3 regions of the Streptomyces sp. NPDC048751 genome follow, and region 3 is predicted to be linked to each of the others. Evidence: riboswitches for the same ligand, from Rfam matches in the RefSeq annotation. Region 3 holds a riboswitch; each other region holds the start of a gene.

Region 1 (5,929 bases), on a different contig from region 3:
GATCGCCTCGAGGATGAGGTCGAGGGCCTCACGGTTGGAGCCGAGGTTCGGGGCGAAGCCGCCCTCGTCGCCGAGGCCGGTGGCCAGGCCCTTGCTCTTCAGGACCTTCTTGAGGGTGTGGTAGACCTCGGTGCCCCAGCGCAGCGCCTCGGAGAAGGACTCCGCGCCGATCGGGGCGATCATGAACTCCTGGATGTCCACGTTGGAGTCGGCGTGCGAGCCGCCGTTCAGGATGTTCATCATCGGCACCGGCAGCAGGTGCGCGTTCGGGCCGCCCAGGTAGCGGAAGAGGGGGAGGTCGCTGGCCTCGGAGGCGGCGTGGGCGACGGCGAGCGAGACGCCGAGGATGGCGTTGGCGCCGAGGGAGCCCTTGTTGTCGGTGGCGTCCAGGTCGAACATCGCCTGGTCGATCAGGCGCTGCTCGGTGGCGTCGTAGCCGACCAGCTCGGGGCCGATCTGCTCGATGACGGCGAGGACGGCCTTCTCGACACCCTTGCCGTGGTAGCGGCCCGGGTCACCGTCGCGGAGCTCGATGGCCTCGAAGGCGCCCGTGGAGGCGCCGGACGGAACGGCGGCACGACCCGTGCTGCCGTCGTCGAGGCCGACCTCGACCTCGACCGTGGGGTTGCCTCGGGAGTCCAGGATTTCCCGGGCTACGACGACGTCGATGGACGGCACGAGCATCTCCTTCTTGGGATGTGACGCTGGAAGTGCGGGGCCCGTGGGCCTTGCGACTAGAGCCTAACCGCCCCCGTGGCATCGGCATCCGACCGACCGCCCCGTGGACAGGCTGACGGTACACATTGTTCCTGGACGGAACAAAGAGCGGGCGGGGATTGCGGGCGAAGGGCGGGCAAAAAAAAACCCCGCTCCGGTGCGTACGGGGGAAGACGCACCGGAGCGGGGAGCCCGCGTCCCGCTCCGGCGGGAAGGCGGTGGGCCCGGCTTACTTCAGGTGAAGCTGCTGGCCCGGGTAGATGAGGTTGGCGTCCTCGACGATGTCCTTGTTCAGCTCGAACAGCTTCTCCCAGCCGCCCGCGACCTTCTGCTTCGCGGCGATCTTGCTGAGGGTGTCACCCGCGACGACCTTGTACTCGCCGTCGCCCTTCTTGACCTTCTTGCCGGTCGGCGTGGTGACGGTCTTCTTGGCGGCGGGACGCTCGGAGGAGCGGGAGGCCTGCTGCTCGGTCGAGCGAGTGCTGGTGCCGCTGTCGTTCGAGGAGCTGCTGTTGTTCGAGGAGCTGCTGGAACCGCTGGAGGAGGAGCCGCTGCCGGAGGAGGTGTCGGTGCTGCTGGAGGAGGCACCCGACAGGCCCTTGCCGCAGACCGGCCAGGCACCCTTGCCCTGGGAGGCGAGGACCTTCTCGGCGACGGCGATCTGCTGAGCCTTGCTGGCCTGGTTGGCCTGGGAGGCGTACTGCGTGCCGCCGTACGCGGCCCACGTGGAGGCGGAGAACTGCAGGCCACCGTAGTAGCCGTTGCCGGTGTTGATGGACCAGTTGCCGCCCGACTCGCACTGGGCGACCGCGTCCCACTCGGAGGTGGTGGCGGCGGAGGCGTTGCCGGCCGCCATCAGCGGGGCGGCGACGGCGGCGCCGGTCACACCGGCGATGGCGATGGCCCGGGTGGCCTTGGACGGACGACGGTGCTTGCCCTTGCCGGAAAACAGCATGGTTGATCCCCTCACCGACGCCTGCGAGGTGAGCTGTCGGGTTCGGGCCGGTTGAGTTGCCCGGCCGCACCTCTCACGAGGCGCGGCTTCACCCCAAGCCGGATCCGGTCTCAACGTCCGGGCCCGGCACTTACCTTGGGTCCCCCGCTCCTGCCTACGGCGCTTGACGCGACGACTGTTCCCGTACGGCCGCTGGCAGGATTCGGCGTTGCGGCAGCCGGGGCTCGTGTTGGCGAGCGGTCACGACCGTAGACACGCCATCCGAGGAATTTCAAAGACGATCAGGGCTTCTGAGACTCATCCCACACTTTCGCCAAATTGGACATTCAGCGCGAAGTGGGGCGTGAACTCCCGCCGCTTTTCGCCCTATTCAGCCCCGACTCGAAGGGTCTGACCGGCGGAGATGTTGTTCGGGTCGGCACCGATCGCCTGCTTGTTCTCGGCATAGAGCGCGGACCATCCACCGTCGAGGCCAAGGGAGTCGGCGATGGACGCCAGGGTGTCACCGGGACGGACGGTGTAGGCGTGACGGCCAGTGGAGGCCACCTTCGCACCGGCGTCCGCGCCCTTGTCGACACTCTCGTCGGCGCTGCCGCCGCGGTGCCGACCCGTGCCGCCACCGATGGAGCCGGTGTCGACGAGACTCCAGGAACCGGCGCTTTGCTGCACCTTGTCCGATTCATCCGACTTGCCGGTTGCCCGGCCCTCCGTCGGCGAGCTCTCGGGACTTTGCGAGACCTTCGCGCCGGAGTCGGTGGAGGAATCGGACTTTGCGGAACTGTCCGACTCGGCGGAAGAAGAGGACGAAGAAGAGGAAGGGGACGGTTTCCCGGAGGAACCCGCAGTGGAGTCGTCGGGGGTGCCGGCGGTGTCCGAGGGCCCGTCGGACGTCCCGGAGGAACCGGAGGAGGACTCAGCGGAATCCGACGAGTCGGACGACCCGGATGATCCTGACGATCCGGTCGAGCCGGATGAATTGTCCAGGCCCCGGGAGGGAACCTCGTCGGCCGTGCCCGTGTCGACGTCCGACGAACCCGAGTCCTTCCCGAGCCCGGTGAGCAGTCCACAGGTGGGCCAGGCGCCGGGGCCGATGTCGGCGAGGATCTTCTCGGCGACGGCTATCTGCTGGGAACGGCTGGCCTTGTCGGCGCTGGTGGCGAAGTCGAGGCCGCCGTACTTCTCCCAGCGCTCCTGGGTCAGATGCAGGCCGCCGTAGAATCCGTTGCCTGTGTCGGCGCTCCACGCTCCGCCGGTCTCGCAGTCGGCCACCTTGTCCCACGTGGTGCCGTCGGCCGCGCTCGCGCCGGTGGCGCCCAGGAGCGGGATGGCGATGGCGGAGCCCGTCACCCCGGCGGCGACGAGAAGAGCCGGAGCCTGACGAGGGCGACGGTGGCGACCGTTCCCGGAGAGCATGCGGTGACCTTTCGCGAGACAGCACTTACCCACGCGGCGGGTGAAGCCGAGGTGCCGCGTTGACGAGTGAACGTATCGACAGCCGATCACTTGTCACAAGTTAATGCCGCGTAGATCACGTGAAGATCACAGAGCTGAATGCATGTCACCTTGGCGAATCGGGTACACAGCGCACTCGCTTGATCACCGTGTGGGCGTGAACTCCACGGGCAGGGTGCGCAGTCCCCGCATGATGAGTCCGCCACGCCACCTCAAATCGGCCGGATCCTCCCCGAGTCGCAGGTCGGGAAGCCGGGTGAACAGCGTCGCGAGCGCGCTCTGCCCCTCCAGACGGGCCAGCGGCGCACCGAGGCAGTAGTGGATGCCGTGCCCGTACCCGAGGTGCTGGTTGTCCCGCCGGCCGAGGTCGAGGACGTCCGGTTCCGCGAACCGCTCCGGATCCCGGTCCGCGGCGGCGAGGACGACGAGGACGGGGTCCCCGGCCGCGATGTCCTGCCCACCGATGCTGAGCGGCTCGGTGGCGAAGCGCCAGGTGGCGAGCTCGACGGGGCCGTCGTAGCGCAGGAGTTCCTCGACACCGGTCTCGAGGAGGTCGGTGTGCCCGGCGGTGAGGGAGTCCTGGAGGCGGGCTCGTTGCTCGGGATGGGTGAGGAGGGCGAACGTGCCGTTGCCGATGAGGTTGACCGTCGTCTCGAACCCGGCGAACAGCAGGATGAACGCCATCGCCGCCGCCTCGTTCTCGGTGAGGTGCTCGCCGTGGTCGGAGGCGCGGATCAGGCCGGAGATGAGGTCCTCGCCGGGCGCGGCCGTGTCCGGGAGGGCCTCGCGCTTGCGGTGGATGAGGTCGGCGAGATAGCCGCGCATCTTCTTCACCGACCGCGCGACCCCGCCCCGTGGGCCTCCCCCGTGCCGGATCATCATGCCCGCCCAGTCCCGGAAGTCGTCCTGGTCCTCGCGCGGTACGCCGAGCAGGTCGCAGATCGCGTAGATGGGGAGGGGGAACGCGAACTCATGGATGAGGTCGGCTGAGCCCCGCTCGGCGAACTGGTCGATGAGGTGGTCGGTGAGCTCCTGCACCCTCGGCGCGAACTCGGCGACCCGGCGGGGCGTGAAGGCCTTGCTGACGAGCCGTCGGAGCCTGGTGTGGTCCGGCGGGTCGATGTTGAGCAGATGCGTCATCAACTCGGCCTTGCGCTCACCGGGGATACCGGTCTTGCCCTTGGCGTGCGCGGGTTCGTCGTGATGCGCGGGGTTCTTGCTGAGCCGCTGGTCGGCGAGCGCCTGCTTCGCGTCGCCGTACCGGGTGACCAGCCACGCCTCGACGCCGCTGGGCAGCTTCGTACGGTGCACGGGGGCGTGCTCGCGCAGCCAGGCGTAGGCGGGGTAGGGGTCGGTGGCGAACTCCCAGGTGAAGAGGTCGGGGGCGGGGGTGGGGGGCTGGGGGTGGTGGGTCACTCCTTGACGGTAGCTGGCTTTTCGGCCATCTCCGCCAGGGCTTTCTTGGCGGCGGGGTGGCCCATGTCCGCGGCTTTGCGGTACCAGAGGGTGGCTTCTTCGGGGTTGCCCTGTTGCTGGAGGAGCGCGGCCAGGCGGTAGGCGCCGTAGGCGTCGCCGAGGTCGTAGCCCTTCTCGTACTGCTGGCGGGCTTCAGCCAGGAGCCCCTTCTTCTCCAGTACGGCGCCGTGGTGGGTGGCGTCCAAGGGGTAGGTGCCGGCGTCCAGGAAGTGTTCCTCGGCCTCTGCCAGTGTCTCCGGCGCTTCGCGAGCGCTATCCAACAGCGTGACCGCTCGCTCGTCACCCGCCCCCACCGCGCGTTCCAGGTAGACCTGGGCCACCTCGGCCTGGTGTTTCAACAAGGCGAACATTCCGACGCTCCTGGCCACAGGGGCGTAAGCGTCCATCTCGGCGTCGAGGTAGTGATCTATCGCGCCATCGATGTCTCCGCCCCCGAGGAGCAGATCGCCGAGTCGGTGTGCCGCCTCCGCGTCGCCCGCCTCTGCAGCTTGCCGCAACCAGTGCTCGGCCAGCATCAGATGGGCCTGTCCGAGGAGCCGCCCCTCAGCCCCCTGGGGGTTCCGTTCCGCCGCCGTCCGCAGATACGGCAGCGCGTCCTCCGCCTCCCCCCTCGCCAGCAGCAGCTCGCCCACACGCCCCGCCAGCTCCGACTTTCCCGCGTCCACCGCCTTGCGGAACCACTCCAGCGCTGTGGCCTCGTCGTCCGCCGTAATGCCCAGCATGTGCATGGCCTCTGGGTCACCCTCCTCGGCTCTGAGGGCGAAGTGGGCATCGGCGGTCCGAAGGACGGTGCGGTACAGGTCTGCGTCGTCACGCGTCCCGTCCAGCGCGCAGCGCCACACCGCGAGCGGCACCGGCTCCGTCGTGGGGTCACGCAGCACGTCCGCGACCAGCGAGCCGTACGGTCGCCACGTCCCGTCGCTCTCGCCCCGCACCAGCAACCCGGTCACTCCGTGCCGCTGCTCGGCCGCCCAGGCCAGCGCCTCCTCCAGTGACTCGATCTCCGGCCGCCCCGATACGTGGCCCGTCCCGTAGCAACCACTTGCCGTTTCCAGCAGCTCCCCCGGTATGTCACCGGTGACCCCGCACCGCACGAGGTCGATCGCGGCCTTCACGACCAGGTGTCCGAGCGGATGCCTGCTGTTGGAGAAGGCGGCGTGGTGCCACAGCTCCCAGAGCTCGGGGCCCACGGCCAGGTACTGGGTGACGCCGCTGTCGCCTCGCCACTGGACGGCGTCGACGAGGCGGGCGTCGTCGGTCACCTCGGCGAGCCGCTCCAGCTCCGCCTCGCTCCAGCGCGAGCTCAGCCGCACCGGCCTGGTCCGGCTC
Region 2 (5,929 bases), on a different contig from region 3:
CACCTCGACGTCCGGGCAGACGAAGCGGACCATCGCCAGGATCCGCAGACAGCGCTGCGGGGTGAGGTTCCACTCCTTGGCCAGCGGGGTGCCCTCGAACGGGATCAGGAAGTTCACCGGAACGGAGTCGGGGTCCAGCTCGCGCAGCGAGTAGACCACGTCCACCAGGTCCTCGTCCGACTCGCCCATTCCGGCGATCAGCCCGGAGCACGCCGACAGACCCGCCGCGTGCGCCTTCTGCACCGTGTCCACCCGGTCCGCGTACGTGTGGGTGGTCGTGATGTCCCCGTACGTGCCCTCGGACGTGTTGAGGTTGTGGTTGTACGCGTCAGCGCCCGCGTCGCGCAGCCGCTCCGCCTGGCCGTCGGTGAGCAGACCGAGGCAGGCGCACACCTCGACGCCCTCGTTCTGCTCCTTGATCGTCTTGATGGTCTCGGAGACCCGGTCCACGTCCCGGTCGGTCGGCCCCCGCCCGCTCGCCACCAGGCAGACCCGCTTGGCGCCACCCGCCAGCCCGGCCGCCGCGGCCTCGGAGGCCTGGTCGGGTTTGAGCCAGGTGTACTTCAGGATCTCGGCCTTGGAGCCGAGCCGCTGGGAGCAGTAGGAGCAGTCCTCGGGGCACAGCCCGGACTTCAGGTTGACGAGGTAGTTGAGTTTCACCCGTCGCCCGAACCAGTGCCGGCGCACCTTTCCGGCCGCGGCCACCACGTCGAGCAGGTCGTCGTCGGACGTGGCCAGTACGGCCAGCGCCTCCTCGCGGGTCGGCAGCTCGCGCCGAAGCCCCTTGTCCACCAGCGTGTTCAGCAGGTCCATGAGAGCCGATCCTGTCGTACGGACCCGCTCGGGGCCAAGGTAGGGATCACACAACACACCCCCTTCGAGGTGTGGGTATTGCCACACCATGGGTGGCGGGGCGTGCCGCTAGTGTCTGTCCGCTACCTACAAATACCCCGGAGGACCCATGGCGTTCGGCTGGATCGACGAGCAGGCGGAGGCGCGCCGCCGGGCCGGACTCGTACGGACCCTGCGCCCGCGCCCCGCCGACTCGCCGCTGCTGGATCTCGCGAGCAACGACTACCTGGGCCTGGCACACCATCCGCAGGTCACCGAGGGCGCGGCGCGGGCGGCGCGGACCTGGGGCGCCGGGTCGACCGGCTCCCGGCTCGTCACCGGCACCACCGAGCTGCACACCGAACTGGAACGCGAACTGGCCGATTTCTGCGGCTTCGAGGCGGCCCTCGTCTTCTCCTCCGGCTACGCGGCCAATCTCGCCGCGGTCACCGCGCTCGCCCCGCACGGCTCCCTGATCGTCTCCGACGCGGGCAACCACGCCTCACTCATCGACGGCTGCCGACTGGCCCGGGGGACGACGCAGGTCGTCGCGCACGCCGAGCCGGACGCCGTGCGCAAGGCGCTCCAGACGCACGAGGGCCCGGCTGTCGCCGTCTCCGACGCGGTCTTCTCGGTCGACGGCGACGCCGCCCCGCTCGCCGCGCTCGCCGAGGCGTGCCGGGAGCACAGCGCGGGGCTCGTCGTCGACGACGCCCACGGCCTGGGCGTCCTGGGCGACGGCGGCCGCGGCACCCCGCACGCGGCGGGACTCTCGGGCGCCGACGACGTCGTCGTGACGGTCACGCTGTCCAAGTCGCTCGGCAGTCAGGGCGGAGCCGTGCTCGGCCCGGCCCGGGTGATCGACCACCTGGTCAACGCGGCACGCACCTTCATCTTCGACACCGGTCTGGCCCCCGCGGCCGTGGGTTCGGCCCTCGCGGCCCTGCGGCTGCTGCGCCGGGAGCCTGAGCGTGCGGCACGGGCCCGCGCGGTGGCGGCGGAGCTGCACGCACGCCTGACCGCCGCGGGTCTGGAAGCCGTACGTCCGGACGCCGCGGTGGTCTCCGTGCGCGCGCCGTCCCCGGAGGAGGCCGTTCAGTGGGCAGCCGACTGTCGGGCGGCCGGCCTCGCCGTGGGCTGCTTCCGTCCTCCTTCCGTTCCCGACGGCGTCTCACGGCTCAGGCTGACCGCCCGTGCGGACCTCTCCGGGGCACAGATCGAACGCGCTGTACGAGTGATCGGCGAGACGCGACCATGAGTCGGCGTGACACGGCCGTGGGTCGCCCCTGTTGACGGACGAGGGTGATCAGCGGAACGCGGCCGTGAATCCCGACCAGCTCTCGGGGGAGAAGAGCAGGGCGGGCCCGGCCGGGTCCTTCGAGTCGCGTACGGCGAGCTGCCCGGCGCACGGCCCTGAGGCCGGCCGGGCCGTCTCGACGCAGTTGTTGGCTCCCGTGCTGTAGCTGCTGCGCAGCCAGCGCACGTCGTGCAGATCGATGCTGGAAGGAACGTTCCGAGGCAGTGCGGACATAGTGCCTCCTTACGCGCCGCCACCTATCCCGGCGATGTAATCCAACGAGTCCTCGGGCGAAAGTGCATGGATCTGAAGGGTGTTGAAGGCCTCGCTGTAGGCCTGGAGGTCTTCTTTCCGCTCAAGGTAGAGGCTACTCGTCAAGTGGTCGAGAACAACCACATCCAGGTCAGAAGTGCTCGGAAAAGAGAAGATAACGAAAGGGCCGGTGACGCCGATGTGCGCCCCGGCCGTGAACGGCAGTACTTGCAGGCGTACTTGTGGCAGCCGCGCCGCCTCCACCAGGCGTTCGAGCTGCCGCGCCATCACTCCGGGCCCGCCGACCTCCCGCCGCAGCACCGCCTCGTCCAGCACCGCGCTCAGCTCCAGCGGCGGATCCGCCCGCAGGACGACCTGCCGGGCCAGCCTGACCTCCACCAGCGTGTCCAGCCGGGCGTCGGGCACGCCCTCGACGGCCGCCCGGGTCACCGCGCGGGCGTACTCGGCCGTCTGCAACAGGCCCGGAACCACCGACGTCTCCAGGGTGCGCATCGCTCCGGCCTGCGACTCCAGGCTGATGAAGTCCCGGTAGGTGGGCGGCAGGACCCCACGGTAGGCGTGCCACCAGTGGTGCCCGCCGGCACCGTCGGAGCCCGCCAACGCGAGCATCAGCTCGCGCAGTTGAGGATCGGCCACGCCGTAGACGTCGAGAAGTAACCGAACATCGGCTGGTTTCACGCCGCTGGTGCCTGTCTCGATCCGGCTCACCTTCGACTGGTGCCAGCCCACGAGGCGAGCCGCCTCCCCGCTGGTGAGCCCCGATTGGGCACGCAGCGCACGCAGTTCCGCACCCAGTTTGCGGCGGCGCACCGCGGGACCGTGCTGCATGGGTACTCCTTACTCCCGACGAGCCACCCAGATCCGCTCTGTCGTCGTAGAGTTCACCGCTTCGAGCGACAGATATATGCACATCTTGGGGGATCGCCACCCGTGAGGGGTGCGGTGATGGCACTCTGGCGACGAAGCACCAGTCCGGGACCGTACTCGAATCATCCGCTCCGTGTCGGACTCGCGGTCCCGGGGGAAAGGGACGACGTCGCCATGGCAGACCATCTGGAAGCATCCGTCACTCTGCCGAGCGATCCCGCCTCGGTCTCCGCGGCCCGCACCTTCGTGGTCGGCACCCTCGCGGAATGGGGCCTGCCCGAGGAGGCGGAGGTGTCCGACACCATCCGGCTCATCGTCTCCGAACTCGCCACCAACGCCGTGCAGCACACGCTGGGGCAGTCCCCCACCTTCACGGTGGACCTCCGGCTCGACCGTGACGAACGGGTGTTCGTCGGTGTCACCGACAGTCATCCCCGGTTCCCCAAACGGCTCCCCGCCGCCGTGCAGCAGGACAACGGCCGGGGCATGGTGATCATCCGCTGGCTGACCGCGGAGTGCGGCGGCAAGCTGAGAGTCCGGCCGACCCGCGAGGGCGGCAAGACGGTCTCCATCGAGCTGCCGTGGACCGTGCCGACCGAGCCGGCGGCAACAGTGGGGCAGCAGGAGCAGTAGCCGGCGCTGCAGCCGCCGGGACTGCTCCAGGGCCGGTACCGGCGCTTCAGGACGCCGGCACCGCCCCCGGGAGGGTCACTTGACCCGGCCGTACCAGACGTTCTTCGTCCAGAGCTTCTGCAGCTTCACCACGTCCCCGGTCTTCGGGGCGTGCCAGATCTTCCCCTTCCCGGCGTAGATGCCCACGTGGTAGACGCTGGAGCTGGAGGAGCCCGAGTGGAAGAACACGAGGTCCCCGGCCTTGCGGCTCTTCACAGAGATGTGTCGGGTCTTGTTGTACTGCTGGGCCGCCGTCCGGGGGAGCTTCTTGCCCGCCTTCTTGAACGCGTACAGCGTGAGCCCTGAGCAGTCGAACCTCTTGGGGCCCGTGGCCCCGTACTTGTACGGTGAGCCCTTTTTGGACGCCGCGATCTGGAGCGCCTTCGTCGCAGGTGTGGCGGCCGCGGCGTCGGAGGCGATGCCGGGGACCACGATCGAGCCGCCCACGGCGGCGATGGTCAGGGCCGAGGCCGTGCCGGCCCGGGCCATCAGCGACGGGACACGATTGAGCGCAGACATGCGCAACCCTTCGTCAGCCGCCTGTGAAGGATGACCTGTCGGATTCGGGCTGGCGAAGTTGCCCGGCCGCGTTGCTGCGGCTTCACCCCAAGGGCTGCTCGGCCCGGTCATGGCGTGACCGTTCCGGCGACCCGTCTTGCTTGGGTCCTCCACTCCTGCCGATCCACTCCTGTCGACCAGTCATCCGGGCGGCGGCAGGACTCGGCGTCCGTCCGGATCGCCCCGCCGTTGTGGCGGGGGCTTGTCGTCAGTCACGGATCTTCACTCACGAGTGTCCGAAATACCCAACCGAATCGGGGGTTTGTGGCGTTACTCACCACTCACCCGTTCGGGTGGACAGTGCGGTGTTCGAGTGAGTGTCCAGGTCATGACGGGGGCTCGGACCAGCATGAAAGGGTTTCAGCCCCGGCTGACGCTACGCGCGTTGCGCAAGTCGGGAGGTCCCGTAAAAGGACCTTCGTCTACTCCGAACAGGGGTACGTCATTCGGTCCGTTTAGCTTCCGATCCGGACGTCCCGCCGAGGAGGCCGCGCGTCCGGACCGGACAACGGTGAGTCAACTGTCGGAGAGCGGCGGCACCGTGACTCGCGCCGTACGACGCTCCCCGTCGAGGACACGCAGCGCACGCGCCAGCGTTGGAGCGTGCAGCTCGGTCTCACCCCGCTGGTGCATGAGCGCCAGTGCGTCCCTGAGCGCCGTCGCCTTGGCGACGAGCGCCTGCGCGGCGCGTAGACCACGGTACGTGTCCCCGTGATGCGCCGGGTTGATTCGGCCGAGAAGGTCTGCAACATCCAGGTAACGGTCGATCAGCTCGCCCTCGGCGCGGGTGAGGGCGGGCAGCGGTGGCAGCTCCGGAGGCAGCATCGGTGCCTCACCTGGCGCCGGGTGCGGTGCGCGAGGCCTTGCGGCTGGGGATGAGCCCGTCCACCAGGCCGTACTCCACGGCCTCCTGCGCGCTGAGCATCTTGTCGCGCTCGATGTCCGCGGTCACCTGCTCCGGTGTGCGCCCCGTGTGCCGTACGAGCATCTCCTCGAGGCGCTCGCGGGTGCGGATCAGCTCGGCGGCCTGGATGGCGAGGTCGCTGGCCTGTCCCTGGACCGGCTCGGTCAGCGCCGGCTGGTGGATCACGATGCGTGCGCCCGGCAGCGCGAACCGCTTGCCCGGCGAGCCCGCGGCCAGCAGCACCGCGGCGGACGCGCCTGCCTGGCCGAGGCAGATCGTCTCCACGTCGCAGGTGACGTACCGCAGTGTGTCGTAGATGGCCGACATCGCGCTGAACGAGCCGCCGGGGGAGTTGATGTACAGCGAGATGTCACGGTCCGGGTCCTGGTACTCGAGGTACATGAACTGGGCCATCACGTCGTTCGCCGAGATGTCGTCGATCGGCGTCCCGAGGAAGACGATCCGCTCCTCCAGCAGCTTCGAGTACGGATCCATCGTCCGGTGCCCCGAGCTCGTGCGTTCGGTGA
Region 3 (5,929 bases):
AACCTCCGTCGCCGCCCCGCGGTGGTCGACGTCGCGTCCTTCGTTCTGGGGCTCGACCCGTCGACCACCAGCCCGTACCTCAACTACGCCACTCCCGAGCCCGGTGCCCGTCCGAGCGGTGACGATGTCGCGGCGCTGATCGAGGCGTTCCGCGCACGCGGGCTCAAGCCCCGTCTCGAGTTCGCGCCGGACGCCGCACCCGAGGTCGAACCCGCCCTGCGGGCGGCGGGGTTCACCACGGAAGCGGTGCACACGTACCTGGTCTGCACGCCGGCCACCCTCACGCCGCCGCCGTCGCGGACCGGCCTCCTCGTCGAGACGCCGGGTACGGACGCGGACTACGCGGCGATCGACGCCGCTCTGTCCGAGGCGTTCGACAGCGCGTTCGCAGCGTCGGAGGAGGGGGCCGCCCGACTGCGCCGCATCCAGGAGAGCGGGGGAGCGGTGCGGTTCGTACGGGATTCCGACGGCGGCTGCGCCGGCGCGGGAACCTGTTCCGCGCCCGCCGTGGGCACCTCGGAGCTGGCCGGCGTCGGCACCCGGCCCGCCTTCCGTGGCCGCGGTGTCGCCGGCTCCGTGACCGCGGCGCTGGCGGAAGCCCTGTTCGCGGGCGGGGCACGATCGGTGTGGCTCGAATACTCGGGTGAGGGGTCCCGCCAGGTCTACGAGCGGGTCGGCTTCAGGCCGGGCGGCACCCGCCTCTACATGGCGCTCGAGGACGGCCACGGGGGCGCTGCGAACCGTTCGTAGGCGGCACTCCCACGGCTCCGGACCCGGCCCCGGCACGGCACCGGTACGAGCAGGAGCACCGGTGCCGGGAAGGTTCGAGCAGCCCCGGACTCAGCCCACGCTCAGTTCCGTCAGCGGCGCCGCCACCGGCAGTTCCGTCAGCGGCAGCGTGTGCTGGGTCTGGAGGACCTTCGCGCGGAGGTAGCGGACGTTGTCCGGGGTGGCGAAGACGCCGGTGGGGACGCGGTCGCGGACGTCGACGCCCAGGGTGCGCAACTGGTCGGCCTTGTCGGGGTTGTTGGAGAGCAGGTCCAGGCCGGTGATGCCCAGGGCGTCCAGCATCTGCGCCGCCGCCGTGTAGTCGCGGGCGTCCTCCGGCAGGCCGAGGGCGGCGTTGGCCGCGTAGGTGTCGAGGCCCTGGTCCTGGAGGGCGTACGCGTCGAGCTTGTTGTAGAGGCCGATGCCGCGGCCCTCCTGGCGGAGGTACAGCAGGACGCCGCCGCGCTCCGCGATCCGCTCGACCGCCTCGCGCAGCTGCGGGCCGCAGTCGCAGCGGGCGGAGCCGAACACGTCGCCGGTCAGGCACTCGGAGTGCAGCCGGACCAGCGGGACGGGGCCCGGCTCGCCGAGGACGACGGCCACGTGTTCCTGGCCGTCGGTCAGACCGTGGAAGGTGACCAGTTCGGCGTCGACGCCGTAGCCGTCCTGGAAGCGCAGCGGTACCCGGACGCGGGAGCGCGTGGTGGCGGCGGGGAATGCGGGCATGCGGGCCTCCGGGGTCGGGTGCATCGCTGATCGGTCCAGGTTCTGCTTCAGATTTGAAGCACAGCCTCGAACCGGGACCCTACCCCTGCTTGAAATTTGAAGCAACTGCTTTGTGGCGTGCGCCTCACGTTTCAGGCGTCGGGCTCATTCCGTTCCCGCACACCCTGTGGAGGAACGCCGCAGCCACGGCAGGTCCCCCTGACCGTCCCCCGGCCCCTCGCCGACGAGCCCCTTCGTGATCCCGGTGAAGATCTCCTCCAGCTGTGCCACCTGCTCGGGGCTGAGGTGATCGAAGATGTGGGCGCGAACCGTCTCCACGTGTCCCGGCGCCGCCCGCTCCAGCACGGCGAGCCCCTCCTCGGTCAGCGCCGCGAGGCTGCCGCGGCGGTCCGACGTGCACCCCTCACGCCGTAGCAGACCGTCCTTCTCCAGGCGGGCCACCGCGTACGTCAGCCGGCTGCGGGTGATCTTCAGCTGCTCGGCGAGGTCCGTCATCCGCAGCCGGTGTTCCGGTGTCTCGGACAGGGTGGCCAGGATGGAGTAGTAGATGTGCGGCATCCCGGCCTCCTGCTGGAGCTGCCGGTCGAGCGCGTCCTCCAGGAGCATGGTGGCGGCGATGTACGCGCGCCAGGCGCGCTGCTCCTCAGGGGTGAGCCAGCGGGTCGTCATGCGACCAGTGTAAGTTTGTTTCAAACTTGAACCAAGACCTGGATGCCCCCGTCCACGGTGCCCCTGTCCCCGGATGCTCCCGTCCCACGATGGAGTGCGTAGATGCCTCTCCCTTACGTCCTGCTGTCCGCCGCGGTCTCCCTCGACGGCCACCTGGACGACACCGGCCCCGAGCGGCTCCTGCTCTCCAGCCCGGCCGACTTCGACCGGGTCGACGAGGTACGGGCCTCCGTCGACGCCATCCTGATCGGCGCCGGCACGATCCGCGCCGACAACCCCCGGCTGCTGGTCAACTCGCCCGAGCGGCGCGCGGCCCGTGTCGCCGCGGGGAAGCCCGAGTTCCCGCTGAAGGTCACGGTCAGCGGCTCGGGCGAGCTGGACCCGGCGGCGCAGTTCTGGCACACGGGCGGGGAAAAGGTCCTGTACACCACGGACAAGGGCGCGGAACGGGCCCGGCGGGCCGGTATCGACGCCGGCGCCGATGTCGTGGCGCTCGGCGGCGAGCTCGACTGGCGCGGGATCCTGGAACACCTCCATGACGTACGCGGGGTGCGACGGCTCATGGTCGAGGGCGGCGGAACCGTCCACACCCAGCTGCTCCAGCAGGAACTCGCCGACGAACTCCAGCTCGTCCTCGCGCCGCTCTTCGTGGGCGACCCCCGGGCGCCCCGACTGTTCGGGCCCGGCGCCTACCAGGGCGGACGACTGCGGCTCGTGGAGACCCGGCAGATCGAGGACGTCGTACTGATGCGCTACGAGCCGACGGCACCCGGCGGCGCGGGGCCGGCCTCCCCCGCCGACCGGCACTGGCTCGCCCTCGCCTGTCACCTCGCGGAGCTGTGTCCGCCGTCGGAGAGCGCCTTCAGCGTGGGCGCGGTGGTCGTGGCGGCCGACGGGACCGAGCTGGCGCGCGGGCACTCCCGGGAGGGCGGCGATCCCGTCGTGCACGCGGAGGAGGCGGCCCTCGCGAAGATCGACCCGGCCGACCCCGGGCTCGCGTCCGCCACCGTCTACAGCAGCCTCGAACCCTGCGCCCGCCGCGCCTCCCGGCCCGCGCCCTGCGCCCGGCTGATCCTCGACGCGGGGATCCGGCGGGTCGTCACGGCCTGGCGTGAGCCGGACACCTTCGTCGAGGGCGCCGACGGCACGGGCGTGCTGGTGGCGGGCGGTGTCGAGGTCGTCGTGGTGCCGGAGTTCGCGGAGCGGGCCATGGCTCCGAACCGCCACCTGCTCGGCTGATTTCCCGTCACCGGAATACCCGTGTGCTTCGCACCCCGCGGATGCCGTACACTGGAATCACCGACGCGGGGTGGAGCAGCTCGGTAGCTCGCTGGGCTCATAACCCAGAGGTCGCAGGTTCAAATCCTGTCCCCGCTACTGGAGGCCGATGGCCGGGATTCTCACGAATCCCGGCCATCGGTGTGTTTGCAGAACAGCGGCCCCGTTCGCGGCGTGCCGGGACGCCGCGTGGTCAACTCGCCCGTTTTTCACCGCTCATGGGACGTAAGTCCAGGGCGAAAATGTTAATGATCAAGCCGAACGGCTTGGAAACCTGACCCCGTGTCTATTAACGTTCGATAACGCAGCGCGGTCGTCCCAGCCGTCACAAGAGACGGCTCCGTGCTCAAGCGCCGAATCCCGCAAGGGAACCGGGGAACCACCACCTTGGGGTGAATCACGTGGATGCCGCCGTGGACTCACGGCCGGTATACGCGCGTAGGAGACCTTCCCGCTCCGAACCCGTCAGCTAACCCGGTAGGCGTCACGGAAGGAAAGGAGCACGCCTTCGTGGCGTCCAACCCGCCTGCCCCCGAGGCTCCGCACGCGCCGAGCCGCCGCAGCACCGAGACCTTCGGTTACGGCGACTACCGCACCGACGAGGGCCCCTGGGAGGAGTGGAATCCCACCGCGGAGTCCATTCGCCCGGTACGTGGCCGGCACCGTGTCGCCAAGCAGCGTGGCGGGCTCGCCCGCAGCTCCACCGTCCTGGGCGTCGGCGTCATCGCCGCCGTCGGCGCGGGCGGCATGGCCAGCGCCAACACCGGCAAGCCGCCGGTCTCCATCTCCATGCCCGACCTGCCCTCCGTCGGCTCGCTCCTGACGGACGACACCGCGGACGCCGCCCAGGACGCGGCGGACGCCCTCAGCAGCGTCGGCGCGGACACCGAAACCACCACCCAGAGCGCCGCCGACGCCGGTGAGTCGCTGCGCAGCCGCATCATGGCCCAGGCCGAGTCGCAGCAGGGCCAGCTGGAGAGCAAGGCCCAGGCCGCCGCCGAGGCCGCTGCCGCCAAGGCCGCCTCCGACGCCGTCGCGAAGGCGGAGCAGGAGGCCAAGGCCAAGGCCGAGGCCGCGAAGAAGAAGGCGGAGGAGGAGAAGCAGCGCAAGGCCGAGGCCGAGCGCCTGGCCGAGCTGGCCAAGGAGTACACGCTGCCGACCTCCTCGTACACCATCACCTCGACCTTCGGTCAGGCCGGCTCCTACTGGTCCTCCGGCTACCACACCGGCCTCGACTTCGCGGCGCCCACCGGCACGCTCATCAAGGCGATCCACAGCGGCACCATCACCGAGGCGGGCTGGGCCGGCTCCTACGGCTACCGCACGATCCTGACCCTCGACGACGGTACGGAGCTGTGGTTCTGCCACCAGTCCTCCATCAACGTCAGCGTCGGCCAGAAGGTCGGCACGGGCGACGTCATCGGCCGTGTCGGCGCCACCGGCAACGTCACCGGCGCCCACCTCCACCTGGAGGTCCACCCGGGGGGCAGCAGCACGGGCATCGACCCGTCGGCGTGGCTGCGCAGCAAGGGGATCAACCCCTGACGAAAGCTTCCGGGAGTCGGTGAGGTCTCCCGGATGTTTACGAACCGTTGACGGGAGGCGCGGAATGCGTGCCTCCCGTCAACGCGTTGACACAGAGCATGACTTCCTCATCTCTCCGTAAGCTCGGTTCCTCCGACCTCGAGGTCTTCCCGCTCGCCCTCGGCGGCAACGTCTTCGGCTGGACCGCGGACGAGGCCACCTCCTTCGACGTCCTCGACGCCTACACGGCGGCCGGCGGCAACTTCGTCGACACCGCCGACGCCTACTCGGCGTGGGCCGAGGGCAACTCGGGCGGGGAGTCCGAGACCGTCATCGGCAAGTGGGTCAAGGCCCGTGGCAACCGCTCCGACGTCGTCATCGCCACAAAGGTCAGCCAGCACCCCGACTACCAGGGCCTGAGCGCGGCCAACATCAAGGCCGCCGCCGATGCCTCGCTGCGCCGCCTGGACACCGACTACATCGACCTCTACTACACGCACTTCGACCGGCCCGAGGTGCCCGTCGAGGAGATCATCGGCGCCCTCGACGAGCTGGTGCGGGCGGGCAAGGTGCGGCACATCGCCGCCTCCAACATCTCGCCCGAACGCCTCCGCGAGTCCCTGGAGTTCTCCGACCGCGAGGGCCTCGCCCGGTACGTCGCGCTGCAGCCCCATTACAACCTCGTCTCCCGCGACACCTACGAGGGCGAGCTGAGCGACCTCGCCTCCCGTGCGGGCCTGGCCGCCGTCCCGTACTACGCGCTCGCCTCCGGCTTCCTCACCGGCAAGTACCGGCCCGGCAAGACCGTGGACAGCGTGCGCGCCGCGGGGGCCGCCAAGCACCTCGAGTCCGAGCGCGGCATCAAGGTCCTCACCGCCCTCGACGAGATCGCCCAGGCCCACGACGCCCCGATCGCCACCGTCGCCCTCGCCTGGCTCGCCGCCCAGCCGACCGTCGCGGCGCC

The links. Region 3 has a riboswitch for cyclic di-AMP ahead of ACGFNV_RS45750 (M23 family metallopeptidase). Riboswitches for the same ligand answer to the same signal wherever they lie in the genome.
Region 1: another riboswitch for cyclic di-AMP. It lies ahead of ACGFNV_RS12090 (transglycosylase family protein); the one in region 3 lies ahead of ACGFNV_RS45750 (M23 family metallopeptidase).
Region 2: another riboswitch for cyclic di-AMP. It lies ahead of ACGFNV_RS37540 (C40 family peptidase); the one in region 3 lies ahead of ACGFNV_RS45750 (M23 family metallopeptidase).

The regions. Positions count from the first base shown of each region.
Region 1 covers NZ_JBICUX010000003.1:104,344-110,272, forward strand. The annotation lists gene eno (phosphopyruvate hydratase) at 1-678, opposite strand, end outside; gene ACGFNV_RS12090 (transglycosylase family protein) at 947-1,672, opposite strand; cyclic di-AMP (ydaO/yuaA leader) riboswitch at 1,676-1,844, opposite strand; gene ACGFNV_RS12095 (transglycosylase family protein) at 2,039-3,085, opposite strand; gene ACGFNV_RS12100 (cytochrome P450) at 3,269-4,540, opposite strand; gene ACGFNV_RS12105 (tetratricopeptide repeat protein) at 4,537-5,929, opposite strand, start outside.
Region 2 covers NZ_JBICUX010000015.1:192,685-198,613, forward strand. The annotation lists gene bioB (biotin synthase BioB) at 1-813, opposite strand, end outside; gene ACGFNV_RS37520 (8-amino-7-oxononanoate synthase) at 962-2,089, shown strand; gene ACGFNV_RS37525 (DUF397 domain-containing protein) at 2,138-2,362, opposite strand; gene ACGFNV_RS37530 (helix-turn-helix domain-containing protein) at 2,372-3,229, opposite strand; gene ACGFNV_RS37535 (ATP-binding protein) at 3,443-3,901, shown strand; gene ACGFNV_RS37540 (C40 family peptidase) at 3,977-4,459, opposite strand; cyclic di-AMP (ydaO/yuaA leader) riboswitch at 4,463-4,676, opposite strand; gene ACGFNV_RS37545 (hypothetical protein) at 5,015-5,323, opposite strand; gene ACGFNV_RS37550 (ATP-dependent Clp protease proteolytic subunit) at 5,331-5,929, opposite strand, start outside.
Region 3 covers NZ_JBICUX010000032.1:20,835-26,763, reverse strand. The annotation lists gene ACGFNV_RS45775 (GNAT family N-acetyltransferase) at 1-750, shown strand, start outside; gene ribA (GTP cyclohydrolase II) at 841-1,494, opposite strand; gene ACGFNV_RS45765 (MarR family winged helix-turn-helix transcriptional regulator) at 1,639-2,163, opposite strand; gene ACGFNV_RS45760 (dihydrofolate reductase family protein) at 2,266-3,402, shown strand; tRNA gene ACGFNV_RS45755 (tRNA-Met) at 3,467-3,540, shown strand; cyclic di-AMP (ydaO/yuaA leader) riboswitch at 3,783-3,940, shown strand; gene ACGFNV_RS45750 (M23 family metallopeptidase) at 3,952-4,986, shown strand; gene ACGFNV_RS45745 (aldo/keto reductase) at 5,085-5,929, shown strand, end outside.